2 regions of the Cytobacillus dafuensis genome follow, and region 2 is predicted to be linked to the other one. Evidence: predicted binding sites of a transcription regulator. Region 2 holds the regulator's gene; the other holds the start of a gene.
What was found. The regulator CtsR, encoded in region 2, represses protease genes until heat stress. The targets are predictions, from matches to a motif close to ATGGTCAATAAAGGTCAAACA.
Positions count from the first base shown of each region.

Region 1: a site for CtsR is predicted at 5,019-5,039, ahead of FSZ17_RS08790 (ATP-dependent Clp protease ATP-binding subunit). Genes of this name have one in related genera too.

Region 1 is NZ_CP042593.1:1,862,060-1,872,429, forward strand. It holds gene FSZ17_RS08775 (ATP-binding protein) at 1-291, opposite strand, end outside; gene FSZ17_RS08780 (MarR family winged helix-turn-helix transcriptional regulator) at 493-942, shown strand; gene FSZ17_RS08785 (M3 family oligoendopeptidase) at 1,069-2,763, shown strand; gene FSZ17_RS08790 (ATP-dependent Clp protease ATP-binding subunit) at 2,812-4,959, opposite strand; gene FSZ17_RS08795 (YkvI family membrane protein) at 5,180-6,223, shown strand; gene FSZ17_RS08800 (DUF8580 domain-containing lipoprotein) at 6,266-6,952, opposite strand; gene FSZ17_RS08805 (CPBP family intramembrane glutamic endopeptidase) at 7,112-7,723, opposite strand; gene FSZ17_RS23685 (DUF6254 family protein) at 7,878-7,988, shown strand; gene FSZ17_RS08810 (YkvS family protein) at 8,199-8,387, opposite strand; gene FSZ17_RS08815 (hypothetical protein) at 8,579-8,773, shown strand; gene FSZ17_RS08820 (cbb3-type cytochrome c oxidase subunit I) at 8,926-9,300, shown strand; gene FSZ17_RS08825 (PilZ domain-containing protein) at 9,446-9,829, opposite strand; gene FSZ17_RS08830 (hypothetical protein) at 10,053-10,370, shown strand, end outside.
Region 2 is NZ_CP042593.1:99,267-109,636, forward strand. It holds rRNA gene FSZ17_RS00520 (16S ribosomal RNA) at 1-576, shown strand, start outside; rRNA gene FSZ17_RS00525 (23S ribosomal RNA) at 792-3,726, shown strand; rRNA gene rrf (5S ribosomal RNA) at 3,792-3,908, shown strand; gene FSZ17_RS00535 (CtsR family transcriptional regulator) at 4,296-4,757, shown strand; gene FSZ17_RS00540 (protein-arginine kinase activator protein McsA) at 4,786-5,331, shown strand; gene FSZ17_RS00545 (protein-arginine kinase McsB) at 5,334-6,413, shown strand; gene clpC (ATP-dependent protease ATP-binding subunit ClpC) at 6,418-8,871, shown strand; gene radA (DNA repair protein RadA) at 8,979-10,358, shown strand; gene disA (DNA integrity scanning diadenylate cyclase DisA) at 10,362-10,370, shown strand, end outside.

The sequences.
Region 1 (10,370 bases), 1.8 Mb from region 2:
TCCCCCGTATCTTGGATCTTTGCCGTGGGCTTTTTTCAAGAGAGGATAAAGCTTTTCAATTGAATCTAATTCTGTTTCAGCAGTTAGTGCGAGAATGTCAAGCGTTGTTACGGTTTCGGAAATAAACTGATCCCAGCTTTTTTGGTGTATGGTGGCTATCCATATGGCTTTTTCTTTTCGCTGATTAAAATCGCGATTAAATTCATCATACATATGGTAAATAAATGCAATGAATATCGGGATGATGACAACGATAATATATAAAAGATAATTACTTTTTCTACTATTCATCAATTTTGACTCCGTTTGAGATAATTAATTTAGAATATAGTATACCATTTTAAACCAGATGAAGCTCATTACTATATGCAAAATACAAAAAATATTTTCCAATAATGTGGAAATAGGATGGAAATTGACATTAAACGATTGATTTTTTATAATTTACTTAGATTTCAAGATAATTTATATTTAAAAAAGGATTGGATAATAGTGAGTTCTGAACAAATAAAACAATCATTAAAATTATTTATTGTACTTTCAAGATCATACCGATCTATTAATGAGAATGTTAATAAACTTATTCAAACATATGGGCTTAACCCAACTGAATTTGCAGTTCTTGAGCTTCTTTATCATAAAGGAGACCAGCCCTTACAGCAAATTGGTGGAAAAATATTGTTAGCAAGTGGCAGTATTACTTATGTTGTAGACAAATTGGAGCAAAAAGGGTTTATAAGAAGAGCAGCATGTCCGAAAGATAGAAGGGTTACTTACGGGCAAATTACAGAAGCAGGTAAAGCCTTTATCGAGGAAATCTTTCCTGACCATGAAAAGCAAATTGATTCGTTAATGTCGGAGCTATCTGAGGAAGAAAAGGATACAGCAATAAATCTGTTAAAGAAACTTGGGTTATCACAGATTAACAGACATATCAACTAATTCAAATTAATATACCTAATAATATGACGATCCAAATGGATCGTCATATTATTTAGAGGATTTATATATATTATTGTCGAAATAATAAAGTGCCTTAAAGGAAGTTAATAAAAAGGGGGAATTGGAGTGAGTTTTGAAAATTATTCATATTCTCGTCCAAATTTAGAAGACTTAAGCAAGAAGTTTGAAAATGCATTGGAAAAGTTTAAAGATGCAAAATCTTCTGAAGAGCAGAATTCAGCTATGAATGAAATCAATGATTTGCGTAATGATGTAGGAACAATGTTCAATCTTTGTTATATCCGCCATTCTGTGGATACAAATGATGAATTTTATAAAGCTGAACAGGATTATATGGATGAAATTCAACCAGAGGTGGAAGGACTTGTAACGAAATATTATGAAGCACTTGTGAATTCTGACTTTCGCTCTGAGCTTGAGGAGAAGTGGGGAAAACAGCTTTTTGCCTTAGCGGAAGCACAATTAAAAGTCTTTTCTCCCGAGATTGTACCGTTATTGCAAAATGAAAATAAGCTTTCATCTGAATATACAAAGTTAATTGCATCAGCCAAAATTGATTTTGAAGGGGAAGAACGCACTCTAGCACAAATGGAACCCTTTACAGAGTCAACTGATAGAGAAATACGTAAAAAAGCTAGTGAAGCACGATTCGGATTTTTTGCTGAAAATGAGCATGAGCTTGACAGAATCTATGATGAATTGGTCAAAGTTAGAACTGAAATTGCTCATAAATTAGGTTACAAAAATTTTGTTGAGCTAGCGTATTTACGGATGCAGCGAACAGATTACAATGCTGAAATGGTTTCCAATTTCCGAGATCAAGTAAAAGAATTTATCGTTCCGATTGCAACAAAGCTGAAGGAGCGTCAAAGAGAGCGCATTGGAGTCGAACAGCTTAAATATTATGATGAAGGCTTTAATTTTAAATCTGGTAATGCTGTGCCTAAAGGAAGCCCGGATTGGATTATCGAAAATGGTCAGACTATGTATGATGAACTTTCAAAAGAAACTGGGGAATTTTTCTCTTATATGCGAGATGAGCAGCTCATGGATCTTGTTGCTAAGAAAGGGAAAGCAGGTGGCGGTTATTGTTCATACATAGAAAATTACAAGTCTCCATTTATTTTTTCAAACTTTAATGGGACTTCAGGTGATATAGATGTTCTTACCCATGAGGCAGGACACGCATTCCAGGTTTATTCTAGCCGCAATTATGAAATTCCTGAATATTATTGGCCAACCTATGAAGCATGTGAAATTCATTCAATGAGTATGGAATTTTTTACATGGCCTTGGATGGAAAAATTCTTTAAAGAAGATACAGATAAATATAAGTTTACTCATCTAAGCGGTGCATTATTGTTCTTGCCTTACGGTGTATCAGTTGATGAATTCCAGCATTGGGTTTATGAAAATCCTACAGCTACTCCTAGAGAACGAAAACAAGCTTGGAGAGATATAGAAAAGAAATATTTACCGCATAAAGACTATGATGGTAATGAGTATTTAGAAAATGGCGGCTTCTGGCAGCGTCAAGCTCATATTTATAATTCGCCTTTTTATTATATTGATTACACACTGGCACAGATTTGCGCGTTCCAATTTTGGAAGCGTTCAAGAGAAAATCAAGAGGAAGCATGGAAAGATTATGTGCATCTTTGCAGTTTAGGAGGCAGCAAGGCATTTACAGGATTGGTTGCTAAAGCAAATTTAATTTCTCCATTTGAGGATGGCTGTGTTGAGTCAGTTGTAGGAGAAATTGAAAGCTGGCTAAACGCCGTTAATGATAAGAGCTTGTAATTAATTTATATGGAAGGACCGGTTCATTTCCGGTCCTTTTTTGTTCCACTATTTACTTTTCATACTAATTATAATTTCCTCATTTTCTAATCTTGCCTGTAGTTCAGGATTATCTGAATGATCGATAATGAAATCTGCTAGCTTATCTTCAAGCTGATCTTGAATGACTCTTCTTAAAGGTCGAGCTCCAAACGCTGGATGATATCCGATTTCTGCAAGTTTTTCTTTTACTTGGTCAGAAATGGTAAGATTCATATTTTGCCCTGATAGATTTTCTTGCAGGTCATTAAGCATAATCTCGACAATCTCAAGTAAATGTCCTTTTTCAAGGGATTTAAACTCAATTATACTATCAAAACGGTTTAAAAACTCTGGTTTAAAGAAAGAACCAAGTGAATCTAAAATGCTTGCTTCCTTCAACACATCATTTGTTTCAAAACCAACGTGAATTTTATTATTCTGAACACCTGCATTACTTGTCATAATAATGACTGTATCATTAAAGCTAATTGTTCGGCCTTGGCTATCAGTCAAGCGCCCATCCTCTAAGATTTGTAGAAATATATGCAGAACATCAGGGTGTGCCTTTTCAATTTCATCAAGCAAAATAATGCTATATGGGTTACGGCGCACCTTTTCAGTTAATTGACCTGCTTCTTCGTGGCCAACATACCCAGGAGGAGAGCCGATGATTTTTGAGACACTGTGCTTTTCCATATATTCACTCATATCAAGACGAATCATTGCTTCTTTTGAGCCAAATAATTCTTGCGCAAGGGTTTTTGATAATTCGGTTTTACCAACACCAGTTGGTCCAACGAATAGAAATGAACCAATTGGACGACTTTTCGCCTTAAGTCCAGCTCTGCTTCTGCGAATGGCCTTAGCGATCTTTTCTACAGCCTCATCTTGTCCAATAACCTTTTGAGATAGGTTTGCCTCAAGATTCTTTAGTTTTACCTGCTCATTTTCAATGAGCTTGCCGACTGGGATTCCAGTTTTCTTCTCAATTATTTCTTGAATATGATGGACTTCGACGATAGGGCGTGAAGAGAGATTATTCGTGTTAAGTGCTTTTTCTAGCTTAATTTCTTCTTCACGAAGCTTTGCTGCTGCTTCATAATTTTCCGCTTTTAATACTTTTTCTTTTTGTTTGCTAATTTCCTCTAAGCGGCTATTAATCTGCTCGAAAGGTGTATAGTCTGATTTTAAATTCATTTTAGATCCCGCTTCATCCATTAAATCAATTGCTTTATCTGGGAGATAGCGATCATGGATATAACGGCTTGATAATTGAACACATGCTTTAATTGCTTCTTCCGAAATAGAAACCTCATGATAGTCTTCATATTTAGACTTTAGGCCTCTAAGAATTTCAAAAGCTTCATCTTCTGTTGGCTCTTGTACATAAACAGGCTGAAAGCGGCGTTCAAGTGCTGGATCTTTTTCAATTTGACGGTATTCCTTTAAAGTTGTTGCACCAACTAATTGCAGTTCACCTCTAGCTAATGCTGGTTTTAGAATATTACCTGCGTCCATTGATCCTTCTGCTGAACCAGCACCAACAAGAAGGTGAATTTCATCAATAAATAGAATAATGTTTTTTCTTTCTTGTAATTCACTTATTAATTGTTTCATTCTTTCTTCAAATTGGCCTCTTATTCCAGTGTTTGCTACTAGCGAAGCAACATCTAACAAGTAAACATCTTTATTGAGAAGCTTTTTCGGTACTTTCCCCTCTGAAATCATCGTAGCAAGTCCTTCGGCTATTGCTGTTTTACCTACGCCAGGTTCACCAATTAATACAGGGTTATTTTTATTTCTTCGATTTAAAATTTCAATGACACGGTATACCTCCTCATCTCTTCCTATAACAGGATCAATGAGTCCAGCACTTGCTAATTGAGTTAGATTTCTGCCGAATTGATCTATAAATCCACCAGATTTTTTATGTTCAGTATTTTGTGTAAATGATTGTTTTTGAAAAGGTTGCTTACTTGATTCAACATGTTTGAATAATTCATCAAATGGAAATTGATTAATATCTGTTAATCCTTTTGAACCAAAGGAGGAACCAATTTTTGCTTTTTCATGTTGATAACAGCTTTGACAAAGGATAAGGTTTTTTTCATTTCCGTTTATATTTACTTTCAATTGTACATTAGCTTCTTTTTGTTGACATTTTTGACAAAGCATATTACTACCTCCTGTACTTTACTTTGACTTTGACTATATTTGACCTTTGAATTCATTATACTTTGACCTTTTTTGACTTTCAAGTGTTTTGTTTAAAATATTATAGGAAAATTTAGGTTTATCCCTATCCTTATAAAATTAGCCATATTACATGACTTCATAAATAGCTCGTCTTAGATTAGAAATTGATTCATATATTGAAAGGGAAGGAGGAGATCAAGTGAAAACAAACTGGGGGGCAGCCTTTCAAATTGCTGCAGTATATGTAGGAACAGTAGTTGGGGCTGGATTTGCAACCGGTCGTGAAATAGTTGAGTTTTTCTCTCGCTTTGGATTTATTGGATTCATTTCAATATTAATGAGCGGTTACATATTTATTTTTCTTGGTTCAAAATTAATGAGGATTGCAGCTCGAATTCAAGCAACATCTTATCAAGAACTGAATGAATACTTATTTGGAAGGCTCTTTGGTTCAGTTATCAATCTATTAATGCTCTTGATGCTGCTTGGAGTATGTGCTGTGATGCTTTCCGGGGCAGGAGCAGTATTTGAAGAACAAATTGGATTATCAAAATACACTGGAATATTTTTTACAATCGGCCTCTCCATTTTAGTTATGATATTAGGGACAAAAGGTATTTTTGCAGTCAATACATTTGTTGTCCCGATGATGATTGCTTTTAGTATTCTTCTAATGATTATTTCTATTTCACTCCCTAACTTTGCAGATCAAGTGTTGTTTATTCCATTTGCTGAAGACGGATGGAAGGCAGTTGTGGCACCATTTTCATATGCTGCTATGAATTTAAGCTTAGCTCAGGCTGTTTTAGTTCCAATAGCAACTGAAATTAAGGATGATCAAACAATTAGGTGGGGAGGAATTTTGGGAGGGGGAGCTTTAACAATTATTCTTATTTCAAGCCATTTTACGTTAGTAATGCTCCCTAATCTTGAATCTTATCAAATTCCTATGGCAGTAATTATGAGAACGGTTGCTTCTTCATTTTTTTGGATATATGTGTTCGTTATATATGGTGAAATTTTCACATCTGTGATTGGAAATGTATTCGGAATTGAACGACAAGTGAGGAAATATATCGCACTCCCAAGTATTATCACGGTTAGCTTCATTTTTGTTATTTGTTACTTCATTAGTTTAATAAATTATGGCACATTATTAGCTTACTTATACCCGATATTTGGATACTTAAGCATTGCTTTTATTGTATTACTATGGATGAAGCCTTTGGATGAGGGATACTAAAAAAGATCTGGCACCGGCCAGATCTTTTTTAGCTATAGTAATTTACTTTTCTTTCAAAATCGTTTTTCCCATTTGCAGGAATGCATCTTTATAATTTAAATCCTTTTTCGTAAAAATGGTTAATTTTATTGGCTGTTCCTTACTTTTGATTAAATATGCGGTTATTACATCTTCATCATTGCTAGCTTCCATAGCGATCGTGTCTTTAAAGAAATCATCACTTGGTGCTTCAATTGTTTGAACATCATCATTTACTGATTGTAGCTGTGTCTTTGTACCATCCTCTAATGTTTTCCAATCAGTATCAGCAGGGAGGAGTTCAATACGCATAAAGATATGATCATTTTCTGATAGATATAGGACATCTTTATTAGGTTCCTCAGCTGTTAATTCAAATCCTGGTAACACATACATGGAGTAAGGCATATTGTCGCTAGATTTTAGAAAAGCAGTTTCTTCTTTCATTTCATCATTTATTTTATATTGTAGATTTTGTTCAAGGATCCGATCGGTTCCTTTTTCCTCATTATTTTGTTCCGTGTTATTTGTTTCTTCTACACCTTGTCCATTGTCAGTTTCATGTTCATCGTGCTTTTGCGAATCTTGATTTTCATTCTGGGCAGTTTTGGATCCGTTTGTTTTGTCATTAGCATTTTCACTCGTTCCGCAGCCTGCAAGGATTAAACTAAGTAATCCAAAAATGAGCATCCATTTTGTCAATAATTTCATTTAGTTATTCCTCCCTTAGTTGCAATTAGCTTTGTAATTAATTTGACGAAATAAAAAAAATGGAGTTACATTATTATTCATACATTACCATTTCTCATTTTAACCTTCAACATATTATAAGAAATGATTAATAAATCCTATTTTAGTAAATGGTACCTATTAACTAAAGGGCAGGAAAACAAATAGGAGTAAATCAAAAATCAGATGAGACACGATGATTAGTGGCATGCTTTGTTTCCATGCATATAGCCATCCCCAGAAAAGGCCTGCAACGAATGCAGCAAAAGCAAGAATCCATTGAGACGAGTAAAAATGTACTGATGCATATAAAATCGACGAAAGAATGATTCCTGAAGGGATATTTATGTATTTTAAGATTCTTTTTTGAACAAACCCACGCCAAAAAATTTCTTCTCCAGGGATAATAATTAACATAAGGACAATGTAGTGCCAAAGTAAAGTTGGTGAAAGGCGCCCATATAATTTTGAAATGTTATTAATCAATGGGAGATTTAACAATTCAATTAGATTGTAACCAATCCAAAATACCCCAAATAGTATAAATCCTGAGAGAATCCCATACAAAATATAAGACATAAAAGAGGATCTATCCTCCAATTCTTCATTAAGTATGGAGTAACTAATTAAAATTAACATGGTAGCTGAAAAGATGTACCAAAAAACAGCCTTATCCTGAAAAGTGAAAAACATAAGTAAATGCGCGAGTAAAAGTCCGATTAACAAGCGAAAATCGGTTGTTAAATTTTTCAAGCGTATAAACTCCTTTCTAACAAACAATTCTATTCTAACAAAAGAGCTCTAGAATTGTAACGAAAAGATTTCCTTACCAATTACTTTCCTGTTGTTTTGAAATAAAATGTACAAAATTGATTATCCTAAGTTTTGAAAAGAAAGGAGGGATATTGTGACAAAATCAAAACGAGAAAAAGAGCGTGCATGGTCGGTAAGAAAGCAGGATCAGAACCCACATGGAAAAGTAAAATCATTAAAAGAGCTTTCTCAAGAAAAAGAATAATTTATCGCAGATTAACGGGCAGTAAGACCCCCACTTCAAGTTTGCGACAGGATTAAAGAAACCTAAGTGGGGGATGAAAGAAAACCAACCCCCACTGATGGAAGTTTCACTTTATTGGAATTACATGTAATGTTTAAAAAATGAATAATAACATATAAAAAGCAGCGATATGCTGCTTTTTATATGTTATTATTTCTGTTTAGGGTATTTTTACAATACTGATTCTTTAATAACTTTATAGTTTTTATGATTAACAACGGTCCTTTGTTCTAAATCTAGATCACGATAATTACCCATATAGGATAGATCGACGATAACAGAGTTTTCGTTTACTTTTTCGACAATACCTTTTAATCCATCGCGAAATTCAATTACATTTCCTACTTCTGCCCTTTTCAAATATCTCGCTCCTTTTTTATAAAGATTAAATTAAAAGATTACTAACAGTTTGCACTAAATTTTATATTTCGTAAAGAAATATGTTATTATTTCACGAATTTGCCTATATTTATCAACTTTATGGCAACTTGAGCAATATTCATTTAAACTAATCATTATGAATAAAAATATTTTAGTGTAGGAGTATGAAGATGGAAGAAGAGCATTTCCAAGAGATTCTTGAAAAGTTAAAAAGTGGTGAATTGACGGAATACTACGTAACAAAGTCAGATTTTCTTCAAATTCGCAGTGTGATCGTTAAGAGGGATGATTTCAGGCATTTTCGGGGTATTGCACAGCGTGGAGGGGATATTATTTACCAATATTTAGAGAATCCCAGAAGTTAATATTTGCCTTATAGAAAGACACTTGAGAATGCCTCAAGTGTCTTTTCTTCATAAAAATAATTTATGAAATTGAAAAAGCCCTATATTCTAAAAGAGGTTTTATGCACATATTCTTTAACAACATTATGACATTTAGAGAGGAGGGATTAAAGGTGGGAATCAGACTAATAAAAATTTCATCCATTTATTTTGCAATAGGGATTTTACTGGGGTATTATATGTCAAGTTCTCATTCCTATATCTTAACACCAGTGCATGTTCACATTAATCTACTTGGATGGACTTCATTAACATTAGCAGGGATACTTTATCATTTATTTCCGAATCTTGCAGCTTCAAAACTAGGGAAATGGCATTTCTGGCTTCATAATATTGGCTTGCCAATCATGATGTTATCTTTAGCCATTTTAATCACGACAGAGAATGGTGTAATGCAAAAAGGAACAGCCATTGGCGCTACTATAACTAGTATCAGTATTTTAATTTTTGTTTATAATATATTGAAAAATCTTAAACCAAATAAATAATCGATTCTGAAGAAACGGGGTTGTCCCAAAAGGTGTCTGGCATCCACATCATACAATTTATCTAGAATCTCGCTCGCTTATTGATACTAGATATTGTTCGTGGTGCCTGACATCTTTGCTTTTGGGACAACCCTTTATTTCTATCCTATTTCCGATTCTTTTGCTCGTCGTATACCCTTTTAGAGTACTCTTTTAATGCATGAATAATTTCCTGCTTCGTATACTCATCTTTAATTCCATTAAAGCCGTAGGCAAAAAAAGAACCCTCCGTTTTTTTCCAAGCTGGAACTCCTAATAGTCGAATGTTTCTGCCTTCAATGATAAATGTAACCTCTAGAAAATATTTATTATCATCTATAGATAGATTTAATGGAGTTTTGAATTTTAGACCATTGGGACTAACATCCATAATTTCAATCGAATCGCTAAAAAAATTTTCCCTTTGACCATTTATACTAATTATTTTTAGGGAACCATTAAGCGGTTCCCGAAATTGGAAGCGAAATGCCTCTTCACGTTTATATCTCATTTCTATACTCTCCAATAAATAGAATTAGATTTATTTGCTTGTTTATCTGAATTTTATGAATTTAGATTTTATATGGAAAATTCAACTATATATTTATTATAATGTAAAAACTATTAAATTCAATTCATATAGGTGCAGATAAGACAAATTAAGTTTCTATTTAGTTTTCAATTGTTTATAAATATTAGAAAAAGGCAATGGTAGGAAAAAGGAGGAAACTACAATGCATCGTAGAAGGACTAATGTAATATACTGTATCCTATTTTCACTATCATTAACTGGATGTATACAAGTTAGCAAAAATCATTCAATTGTAGATAGATATGCTGATGCCCTGCTGACGAAAAACAATGAGCTTCAATTTAGGTTTAAAATTAATGACAAAATTTTAAGTGGAGAGGAAATGTACAAAGTTAAAGTGTCTATACATAACGTGAAGCTTGCTTCTGCACTAGGGACAAATGAAATTATTTACGGCGCCAATGCTAATTTTGAAGGAGAATATATTGAAGTAAATAGTGATAAAGAAAATTTCATCTAT
Region 2 (10,370 bases):
AACGCGAAGAACCTTACCAGGTCTTGACATCCTCTGCCAACCCTAGAGATAGGGCGTTCCCCTTCGGGGGACAGAGTGACAGGTGGTGCATGGTTGTCGTCAGCTCGTGTCGTGAGATGTTGGGTTAAGTCCCGCAACGAGCGCAACCCTTGATCTTAGTTGCCAGCATTCAGTTGGGCACTCTAAGGTGACTGCCGGTGACAAACCGGAGGAAGGTGGGGATGACGTCAAATCATCATGCCCCTTATGACCTGGGCTACACACGTGCTACAATGGATGGTACAAAGGGCTGCGAGACCGCGAGGTTAAGCGAATCCCATAAAACCATTCTCAGTTCGGATTGCAGGCTGCAACTCGCCTGCATGAAGCCGGAATCGCTAGTAATCGCGGATCAGCATGCCGCGGTGAATACGTTCCCGGGCCTTGTACACACCGCCCGTCACACCACGAGAGTTTGTAACACCCGAAGTCGGTGGGGTAACCGTAAGGAGCCAGCCGCCTAAGGTGGGACAGATGATTGGGGTGAAGTCGTAACAAGGTAGCCGTATCGGAAGGTGCGGCTGGATCACCTCCTTTCTAAGGATATATAGAAGTATTTCATACTTCTTAAATAAGACGTTTCTTGTTCGTTCAGTTTTGAGAGAATAATCTCTCAAAACTTTTGTTCTTTGAAAACTAGATAATGAAATGAAGAAGAATAACCGAGTAATCGCCATTTTAGTTTTCTCTCTTATTTATTCATTGAGTAAGAGTACAAACCATGAGGACAACGTTAATCGTTGACCGAAGTAGGTTAAGTTAGAAAGGGCGCACGGTGAATGCCTAGGCACTAGGAGCCGATGAAGGACGGGACTAACACCGATATGCTTCGGGGAGCTGTAAGTAAGCTTTGATCCGGAGATTTCCGAATGGGGGAACCCCCTATCCGTAATGGGATAGGATCTTTACCTGAATACATAGGGTATTGAAGGCAGACCCGGGGAACTGAAACATCTAAGTACCCGGAGGAAGAGAAAGCAAACGCGATTCCCTGAGTAGCGGCGAGCGAAACGGGATTAGCCCAAACCAAGAGGCTTGCCTCTTGGGGTTGTAGGACACTCTACACGGAGTTACAAAGGAACGAGGTAAATGAACAGGTCTGGAAAGGCCGGCCATAGAAGGTAAAAGCCCTGTAGTTGAAACTTCGTTCCCTCCAGAGTGGATCCTGAGTACGGCGGGACACGTGAAATCCCGTCGGAAGCAGGGAGGACCATCTCCCAAGGCTAAATACTCCCTAGTGACCGATAGTGAACCAGTACCGTGAGGGAAAGGTGAAAAGCACCCCGGAAGGGGAGTGAAAGAGATCCTGAAACCGTGTGCCTACAAGTAGTCAGAGCCCATTAACGGGTGATGGCGTGCCTTTTGTAGAATGAACCGGCGAGTTACGATTACATGCGAGGTTAAGTTGAAGAGACGGAGCCGCAGCGAAAGCGAGTCTGAATAGGGCGAATGAGTATGTGGTCGTAGACCCGAAACCAGGTGACCTACCCATGTCCAGGTTGAAGTCCAGGTAACACTGGATGGAGGACCGAACCCACGCACGTTGAAAAGTGCGGGGATGAGGTGTGGGTAGCGGAGAAATTCCAATCGAACTTGGAGATAGCTGGTTCTCTCCGAAATAGCTTTAGGGCTAGCCTCATGTAGTAAGAGTCTTGGAGGTAGAGCACTGTTTGGACTAGGGGCCCTCATCGGGTTACCGAATTCAGACAAACTCCGAATGCCAAAGACTTATCCATGGGAGTCAGACTGCGAGTGATAAGATCCGTAGTCAAGAGGGAAACAGCCCAGACCACCAGCTAAGGTCCCAAAGTATACGTTAAGTGGAAAAGGATGTGGAGTTGCTTAGACAACCAGGATGTTGGCTTAGAAGCAGCCACCATTTAAAGAGTGCGTAATAGCTCACTGGTCGAGTGACTCTGCGCCGAAAATGTACCGGGGCTAAACGTATCACCGAAGCTGTGGATTGACATCTACGATGTCAGTGGTAGGAGAGCGTTCTAAGGGCGTTGAAGCTAGACCGTAAGGACTGGTGGAGCGCTTAGAAGTGAGAATGCCGGTATGAGTAGCGAAAGATGGGTGAGAATCCCATCCACCGAATGCCTAAGGTTTCCTGAGGAAGGCTCGTCCGCTCAGGGTTAGTCGGGACCTAAGCCGAGGCTGAAAAGCGTAGGCGATGGACAACAGGTTGATATTCCTGTACCACCTCTTTACCGTTTGAGCAATGGGGGGACGCAGGAGGATAGGGTAAGCGCGCTGCTGGAATAGCGCGTCCAAGCAGTTAGGCTGCAAGCGAGGCAAATCCCGCTTGCATAAAGGCTGAGCTGTGACGGCGAGGGAAATAAAGTACCGAAGTTCCTGAATCCACACTGCCAAGAAAAGCCTCTAGCGAGGGAAAAGGTGCCCGTACCGCAAACCGACACAGGTAGGCGAGGAGAGAATCCTAAGGTGAGCGAGAGAACTCTCGTTAAGGAACTCGGCAAAATCACCCCGTAACTTCGGGAGAAGGGGTGCTCATTTGGGTGAATAGCCCGGATGAGCCGCAGTGAATAGGCCCAGGCGACTGTTTAGCAAAAACACAGGTCTCTGCGAAGCCGTAAGGCGAAGTATAGGGGCTGACGCCTGCCCGGTGCTGGAAGGTTAAGAGGAGGGGTTAGCGCAAGCGAAGCTCTGAATTGAAGCCCCAGTAAACGGCGGCCGTAACTATAACGGTCCTAAGGTAGCGAAATTCCTTGTCGGGTAAGTTCCGACCCGCACGAAAGGCGTAACGATCTGGGCACTGTCTCAACGAGAGACTCGGTGAAATTATAGTACCTGTGAAGATGCAGGTTACCCGCGACAGGACGGAAAGACCCCGTGGAGCTTTACTGTAGCCTGATATTGAATTTCGGTACAGCTTGTACAGGATAGGTAGGAGCCTTGGAAGCCGGAGCGCTAGCTTCGGTGGAGGCATCGGTGGGATACTACCCTGGCTGTATTGAAATTCTAACCCGCACCCCTGATCGGGGTGGGAGACAGTGTCAGGTGGGCAGTTTGACTGGGGCGGTCGCCTCCTAAAAAGTAACGGAGGCGCCCAAAGGTTCCCTCAGAATGGTTGGAAATCATTCGAAGAGTGTAAAGGCATAAGGGAGCTTGACTGCGAGACCTACAAGTCGAGCAGGGACGAAAGTCGGGCTTAGTGATCCGGTGGTTCCGCATGGAAGGGCCATCGCTCAACGGATAAAAGCTACCCCGGGGATAACAGGCTTATCTCCCCCAAGAGTCCACATCGACGGGGAGGTTTGGCACCTCGATGTCGGCTCATCGCATCCTGGGGCTGTAGTCGGTCCCAAGGGTTGGGCTGTTCGCCCATTAAAGCGGTACGCGAGCTGGGTTCAGAACGTCGTGAGACAGTTCGGTCCCTATCCGTCGTGGGCGCAGGAAATTTGAGAGGAGCTGTCCTTAGTACGAGAGGACCGGGATGGACGCACCGCTGGTGTACCAGTTGTTCTGCCAAGAGCATCGCTGGGTAGCTATGTGCGGAAGGGATAAGTGCTGAAAGCATCTAAGCATGAAGCCCCCCTCGAGATGAGATTTCCCATAGCGTCAAGCTAGTAAGACCCCTGAAAGATGATCAGGTTGATAGGTTTGAGGTGGAAGCGTGGTGACACGTGGAGCTGACAAATACTAATCGGTCGAGGACTTAACCAAATTGATTACTCGAATTCTTCTTCAACATTATCTAGTTTTGAGGGAACAAAACCTCAATTTCACAGTTTGGTGGCGATAGCGAGAAGGTCACACCCGTTCCCATCCCGAACACGGAAGTTAAGCTTCTCAGCGCCAATGGTAGTTAGGGGCTGTCCCCTTGTGAGAGTAGGACGTCGCCAAGCAAAATGAAGAACAGCTAAATGAGGCTGTTCTTTTTTATTTATGTTCGAAGAACATTTGAAAATTTGTATAAAAATGAGAAGAAATTTAGAAAGTAACCCCCGCCGCTTATTCAAAGCCGAGGCTGAACACGGAAGTTAAGATTCTACGCCATGGTATTTAGGGGCTGTCCCCTTGCTAGAGTAGGACGTCGCTAGGTAAATTAAAAGAGTATCCACTGGATACTCTTTTTTGTTTATTTGTGAACTCGGACAACGTAAAAATTAATTCACATGTTTGGGAATAAAAAAATATGGAAAAATTATTAGTACCTGTTCATTGCACGAGAAAGCGTAGTTATGTATAATTTAAGTCAAATATAGTCAAAGTCAGATTGAGGGGGAGGAATATTGAGAAATATCTCAGATATTATAGAAGATTATTTGAAAAGAGTTTTAGAAATGAGTGAGCGAGAAATTGTTGAAATTAAAAGGAGTGAAATTGCAGATAAATTTCAATGTGTCCCGTCCCAGATAAACTACGTAATTAATACAAGATTTACAATAGAAAAAGGGTATGTTGTAGAAAGTAAACGTGGTGGCGGCGGATATATAAGAATTATGAAAGTGCAATCATATGACCACGCTCATTTAATTGATCAATTATTAACTTTAATACAAAGTCGCATAGCTCAGAGTAGTGCAGAGGATGTAATTATAAGACTTGTCGAAGAGGAGATCATTACAAAAAGGGAAGCGAAAATAATGCTAAGCGTTATCGATCGTTCGGTCCTATATATTGATCTTCCATATAGAGATGAGCTGCGTGCAAGAATGTTAAAGGCCATGTTAACGACTTTAAAATATAAATAGAAAAACGGAAGCTGGAGAGGATGAAAACATGATTTGCCAAGAATGTAATCAAAGGCCGGCAGCGCTTCATTTTACGAAAATATTGAATGGAGAGAAGGCAGAATATCATTTATGTGATAAATGTGCCCAAGAAAAAGGCGATATGTTCATGCTCGGTGCACCGGGTTTTTCAATTAATAATTTGTTAGCGGGATTGCTGAATATTGAACCCACCTTTCAAAAGACGGAGCAAGATCCATTCCAGCAGGAAGAAATTTTACAATGTGATCAATGCTCAATGACCTTCCAACAATTCATTAAGGTAGGAAGATTTGGCTGTGCTCATTGTTACCAAGCATTTGAAGAACAGCTTAAACCAATTTTAAAAAGACTGCATAGTGGGAATTCAGTCCATAATGGAAAAATACCAGCTAGGATTGGCGGAAGTATCCACTTAAGAAAAAATATTGAGGAATTGAAGCAAAAGCTTAAAGAGTCCATCGTGAAAGAGGAATTTGAAAGAGCTGCAGAAATTAGAGACGAAATTCGCTTACTTGAAAGCAAATTAAATGCGAAGGTTGAGGGGGGAGAGTAAGCTTGTCGCTAGAACGCTTCATTAATCAAGCTGTCAGCTCCTGGATGAGTGCTGAGGGCCCTGATTCAGATATAATATTAAGTTCAAGAATTCGGTTAGCCCGGAATATAAAACAATACAAGTTTCCTACACTATTTACGAATGACGAAGCCAAGTCAGTCATTCATATGATAAAGAAAAAGGTAGAGGAAAAATCATTTTCTACGCTTGGAAATTTAGAGTTATTACTGATGGATGAGCTTCAGCCTCTCCAAAAAAGGGTTCTAATGGAAAAGCATTTAATCAGTCCGCATCTTGCAGAGAATTCCTCACATGGTGCTTGCGTTCTTTCCGAAAATGAAGAATTAAGCATTATGATTAATGAAGAGGACCATATTAGAATCCAGTGTTTATTTCCAGGCTTCCAATTGTCTGAGGCTTTAAATATCGCAAATGAAATTGATGATTGGCTTGAAGTAGAAATTGACTATGCCTTTGATGAAAAGGTTGGCTACCTAACAAGCTGTCCGACAAATGTTGGTACAGGGTTAAGGGCTTCTGTAATGGTACATTTACCAGGCCTTGTTTTAACTCAACAAATGAACCGGATCATTCCAGCTATTAATCAACTTGGCTTAGTTGTTAGAGGAATTTATGGTGAAGGCAGCGAAGCATTAGGAAACATCTTTCAAGTATCAAATCAAATCACTCTTGGAAAGTCAGAAAAGGATATTGTAGAGGATCTAAAGAGTGTTGTAAGTCAACTTATTTCTCAGGAAAGATCAGCCCGGGAAGCATTAGCTAAAACTTCTAACATACAATTAGAAGACAGAGTCTTCCGCTCTTATGGGATATTATCAAACTGCCGAATTATTGAATCGAAAGAAGCAGCTAGATGTTTATCAGATGTTCGGCTTGGGATTGATATGCAGTATCTAAAAAACATTTCCAAGAATATTTTAAATGAATTAATGATCCTGACGCAGCCTGGATTTTTACAACAGTATGCAGGGGGACCACTAAGACCTCATGAACGGGATATTCGGCGAGCGTCATTAATAAGAGAAAGAATAAAAATGGAAAACGAAGAGATTGGAGGATGAGAACATGATGTTCGGTCGATTTACTGAGAGAGCGCAAAAGGTATTAGCTTTAGCCCAGGAAGAGGCTATTCGTCTAGGTCATAATAATATTGGAACAGAGCATATTTTGCTTGGCCTTGTACGTGAAGGAGAAGGAATTGCAGCAAAGGCTTTATATGCACTGGGTCTAGGTTCAGAGAAAATACAAAAGGAAGTAGAAAACCTAATTGGTAAGGGACAGGATGCATCACAGACAATTCATTACACCCCTAGAGCCAAAAAAGTAATCGAACTGTCGATGGATGAAGCGCGAAAGTTAGGTCATTCTTATGTGGGAACAGAGCATATTCTTCTCGGTCTCATTCGCGAAGGAGAGGGTGTTGCTGCTAGGGTACTTAATAATTTAGGGGTTAGCCTAAATAAAGCTCGTCAACAAGTTTTACAGCTATTAGGAAGCAATGAATCAGGCGGTCATCAGGGAGGTTCCTCTGCAAATGCGAATACGCCTACGTTAGATGGATTGGCAAGAGACTTAACGGCGATTGCTCGGGAAGGAAGTCTTGACCCTGTTATCGGGAGAAGTAAGGAAATTCAGCGTGTTATTGAAGTTTTAAGTCGCCGAACAAAGAATAATCCCGTATTAATTGGGGAGCCCGGGGTTGGTAAGACGGCGATAGCAGAAGGATTAGCCCAGCAAATTATTAATAATGAAGTTCCTGAGACTCTCCGTGATAAAAGAGTAATGACTCTTGATATGGGAACGGTTGTAGCTGGAACCAAATATCGTGGAGAATTTGAGGACCGCCTAAAGAAAGTAATGGATGAAATTAGGCAAGCAGGAAACATCATTTTATTCATTGATGAGCTTCATACTTTAATTGGGGCTGGTGGAGCTGAAGGCGCGATTGATGCTTCAAATATTTTAAAACCTTCCCTTGCCCGTGGAGAACTGCAGTGCATTGGGGCTACGACTCTTGATGAATATCGAAAATATATTGAAAAAGATGCAGCATTAGAAAGACGTTTTCAACCGATTACAGTCGATGAGCCAACAGCCGAAGAGTCTGTACAAATATTGCAAGGGCTTCGTGATCGCTATGAGGCACATCACCGTGTAACGATTACAGACGAAGCGATTGATGCAGCTGTAAAATTGTCTGATCGTTATATTTCTGATCGTTTTCTTCCAGATAAAGCAATTGATTTAATTGATGAGGCAGGATCTAAAGTAAGACTTCGTTCATATACAACACCTCCAAATTTGAAGGAATTAGAATTAAAGCTAGAAGATGTACGAAAAGAAAAAGATGCTGCGGTACAAAGCCAAGAGTTCGAAAAAGCTGCCTCTTTAAGAGATACGGAACAGCGGCTTCGTGAACAGCTGGAAGAGACAAAGAAAACATGGAAAGAAAAGCAAGGAAAAGAAAACAGTGAAGTAACCGTTGATGATATTGCAAGTGTTGTATCAAGCTGGACTGGAATTCCAGTTTCAAAATTAGCTCAAACTGAAACGCAAAAGCTTCTAAACTTAGAAGAAATCTTGCACTCAAGAGTCATTGGGCAGGAAGAAGCAGTTAAGGCGATTTCGAAAGCAGTTCGCCGTGCTCGCGCGGGATTAAAGGATCCAAAACGGCCAATCGGATCATTTGTCTTCCTTGGTCCAACAGGAGTAGGAAAAACAGAGCTTGCCCGTGCATTAGCTGAAGCGATGTTCGGTGATGAGGATGCCATGATTCGAATTGATATGTCCGAGTATATGGAGAAGCATTCAACATCAAGACTAGTAGGCTCACCTCCAGGCTATGTTGGGTATGAAGAAGGCGGACAACTAACGGAAAAGGTGCGCAGAAAGCCTTATTCTGTCGTCCTTTTAGACGAAATCGAAAAAGCGCATCCAGATGTCTTTAACATTCTTTTACAAGTGCTAGAAGATGGACGCTTAACGGATTCAAAGGGAAGAACGGTAGATTTTCGCAACACTGTTTTAATCATGACATCCAACGTAGGGGCAGAAGCCTTAAAACGAAATAAATACGTTGGTTTTAACATCCAGGATGGAGAACAGGATTATAAGGATATGAAAGGAAAGGTAATGGAGGAGCTGAAAAAATCATTCCGTCCTGAATTCCTTAACCGTATTGATGAAATTATCGTTTTCCATGCATTAGAGAAGAAGCATCTTGCGGAAATTGTGACGCTAATGTCTGATCAATTAACAAAACGATTAAAAGAACAAGATATTAACCTTGAGTTGACAGAAGCGGCGAAGGAAAAAATTGCAGTTGAAGGCTATGATCCTGAATACGGTGCTAGACCAATTCGCAGAGCTATTCAAAAGCATATTGAGGACCGTTTATCTGAAGAATTGTTAAAAGGAACCGTTTTAAATGGCCAAAAGGTTGTCGTTGATGTTCGTGATGGAGAGTTTGTTGTCGAAACAGCAAAAGGGAAAGCGGCAGCGACTTTGCAGAAATCATAATCAAATCAAGGATGCTCAAGTACGATGCAAGGGGGTACACGTGAAGAAACGTGTGCCTTCTTTGTAATTTTTACCCCAATAAAAAAATAGAAGAGGAAGAACCGGTTATGGCCAAAAGGAAAACAAAATTTATGTGTCAGGAATGTGGGTATGAGTCTCCAAAGTGGATGGGGAAATGTCCTGGTTGCGGTGAGTGGAATAAAATGGTTGAGGAGGTGGAAAAATCAGCAACAACAAGAAGGGGTGCATTTGCTCATTCACAAGGAGCGACTATTCTCTCAAAAGCTACACCTATTACGACGGTTGAGACAGTGAGTGAACCTCGCATCTATACCGACATGAATGAACTAAACCGTGTTCTTGGAGGAGGGGTGGTCAAGGGGTCCTTAGTACTGATTGGTGGTGACCCAGGGATAGGAAAATCAACATTGCTATTGCAGGTTTCATCCCAATTGGCTAATAAAAATCATTCCGTTTTATATATATCTGGTGAAGAATCACTTAGGCAGACGAAACTGCGTGCTGATCGACTAGGCGTTTCATCTGAGAATTTATTGGTTTATTCGGAAACGAGTCTAGAGGAGATAAGTCGGACAATCGACAGCGTCAATCCGAGCTTCGTCATTATTGACTCCATTCAGACGATTTTTCACCCAGAGGTAACCTCGGCTCCAGGAAGCGTTTCTCAAGTAAGAGAATGTACAGCAGAATTAATGAGAATTGGAAAAACAAAAGGAATTGCTATTTTTATTGTCGGGCATGTTACAAAGGAAGGTTCCATTGCTGGTCCAAGATTATTAGAGCATATGGTTGATACAGTTCTATACTTCGAGGGAGAGCGGCATCATACATACCGAATTTTGCGTGCGGTAAAAAATCGATTTGGATCGACAAACGAGATGGGAATTTTTGAAATGAAGGAGTTTGGTTTAGAAGAAGTAGAGAACCCTTCAGAAATTTTCCTTGAGGAACGCTCACAGGGAGCAGCAGGATCAACAGTTGTAGCCTCTATGGAAGGGACTCGCCCGGTTCTTGTGGAAATTCAAGCCTTAATATCACCGACAAGCTTCGGAAATCCGAGAAGAATGGCTACCGGAATTGATCATAATCGTGTTCCACTTTTAATGGCGGTGCTTGAAAAGCGAGTGGGGATGCTTTTGCAAAACCAGGATGCTTATTTAAAGGTAGCTGGGGGAGTAAAGTTAGATGAGCCAGCGATTGATTTAGCTATTGCAGTCAGCATTGCTTCAAGCTTTCGCGACAAACCGACGAGACCGACAGACTGTATTATCGGGGAAGTAGGTTTAACTGGAGAGGTTAGAAGGGTATCAAGAATAGAGCAGCGTGTTCAGGAAGCAGCAAAACTAGGTTTTGAAAGGGTTATTTTACCGGCAAATAACCTTGGGGGCTGGACTGGGCCAAAAGGAATTGAGCTGATTGGAGTAGGTTCTGTTAGTGAGGCATTAAAAGTGACATTAGGAGGGTGAAGAATGGAAAAT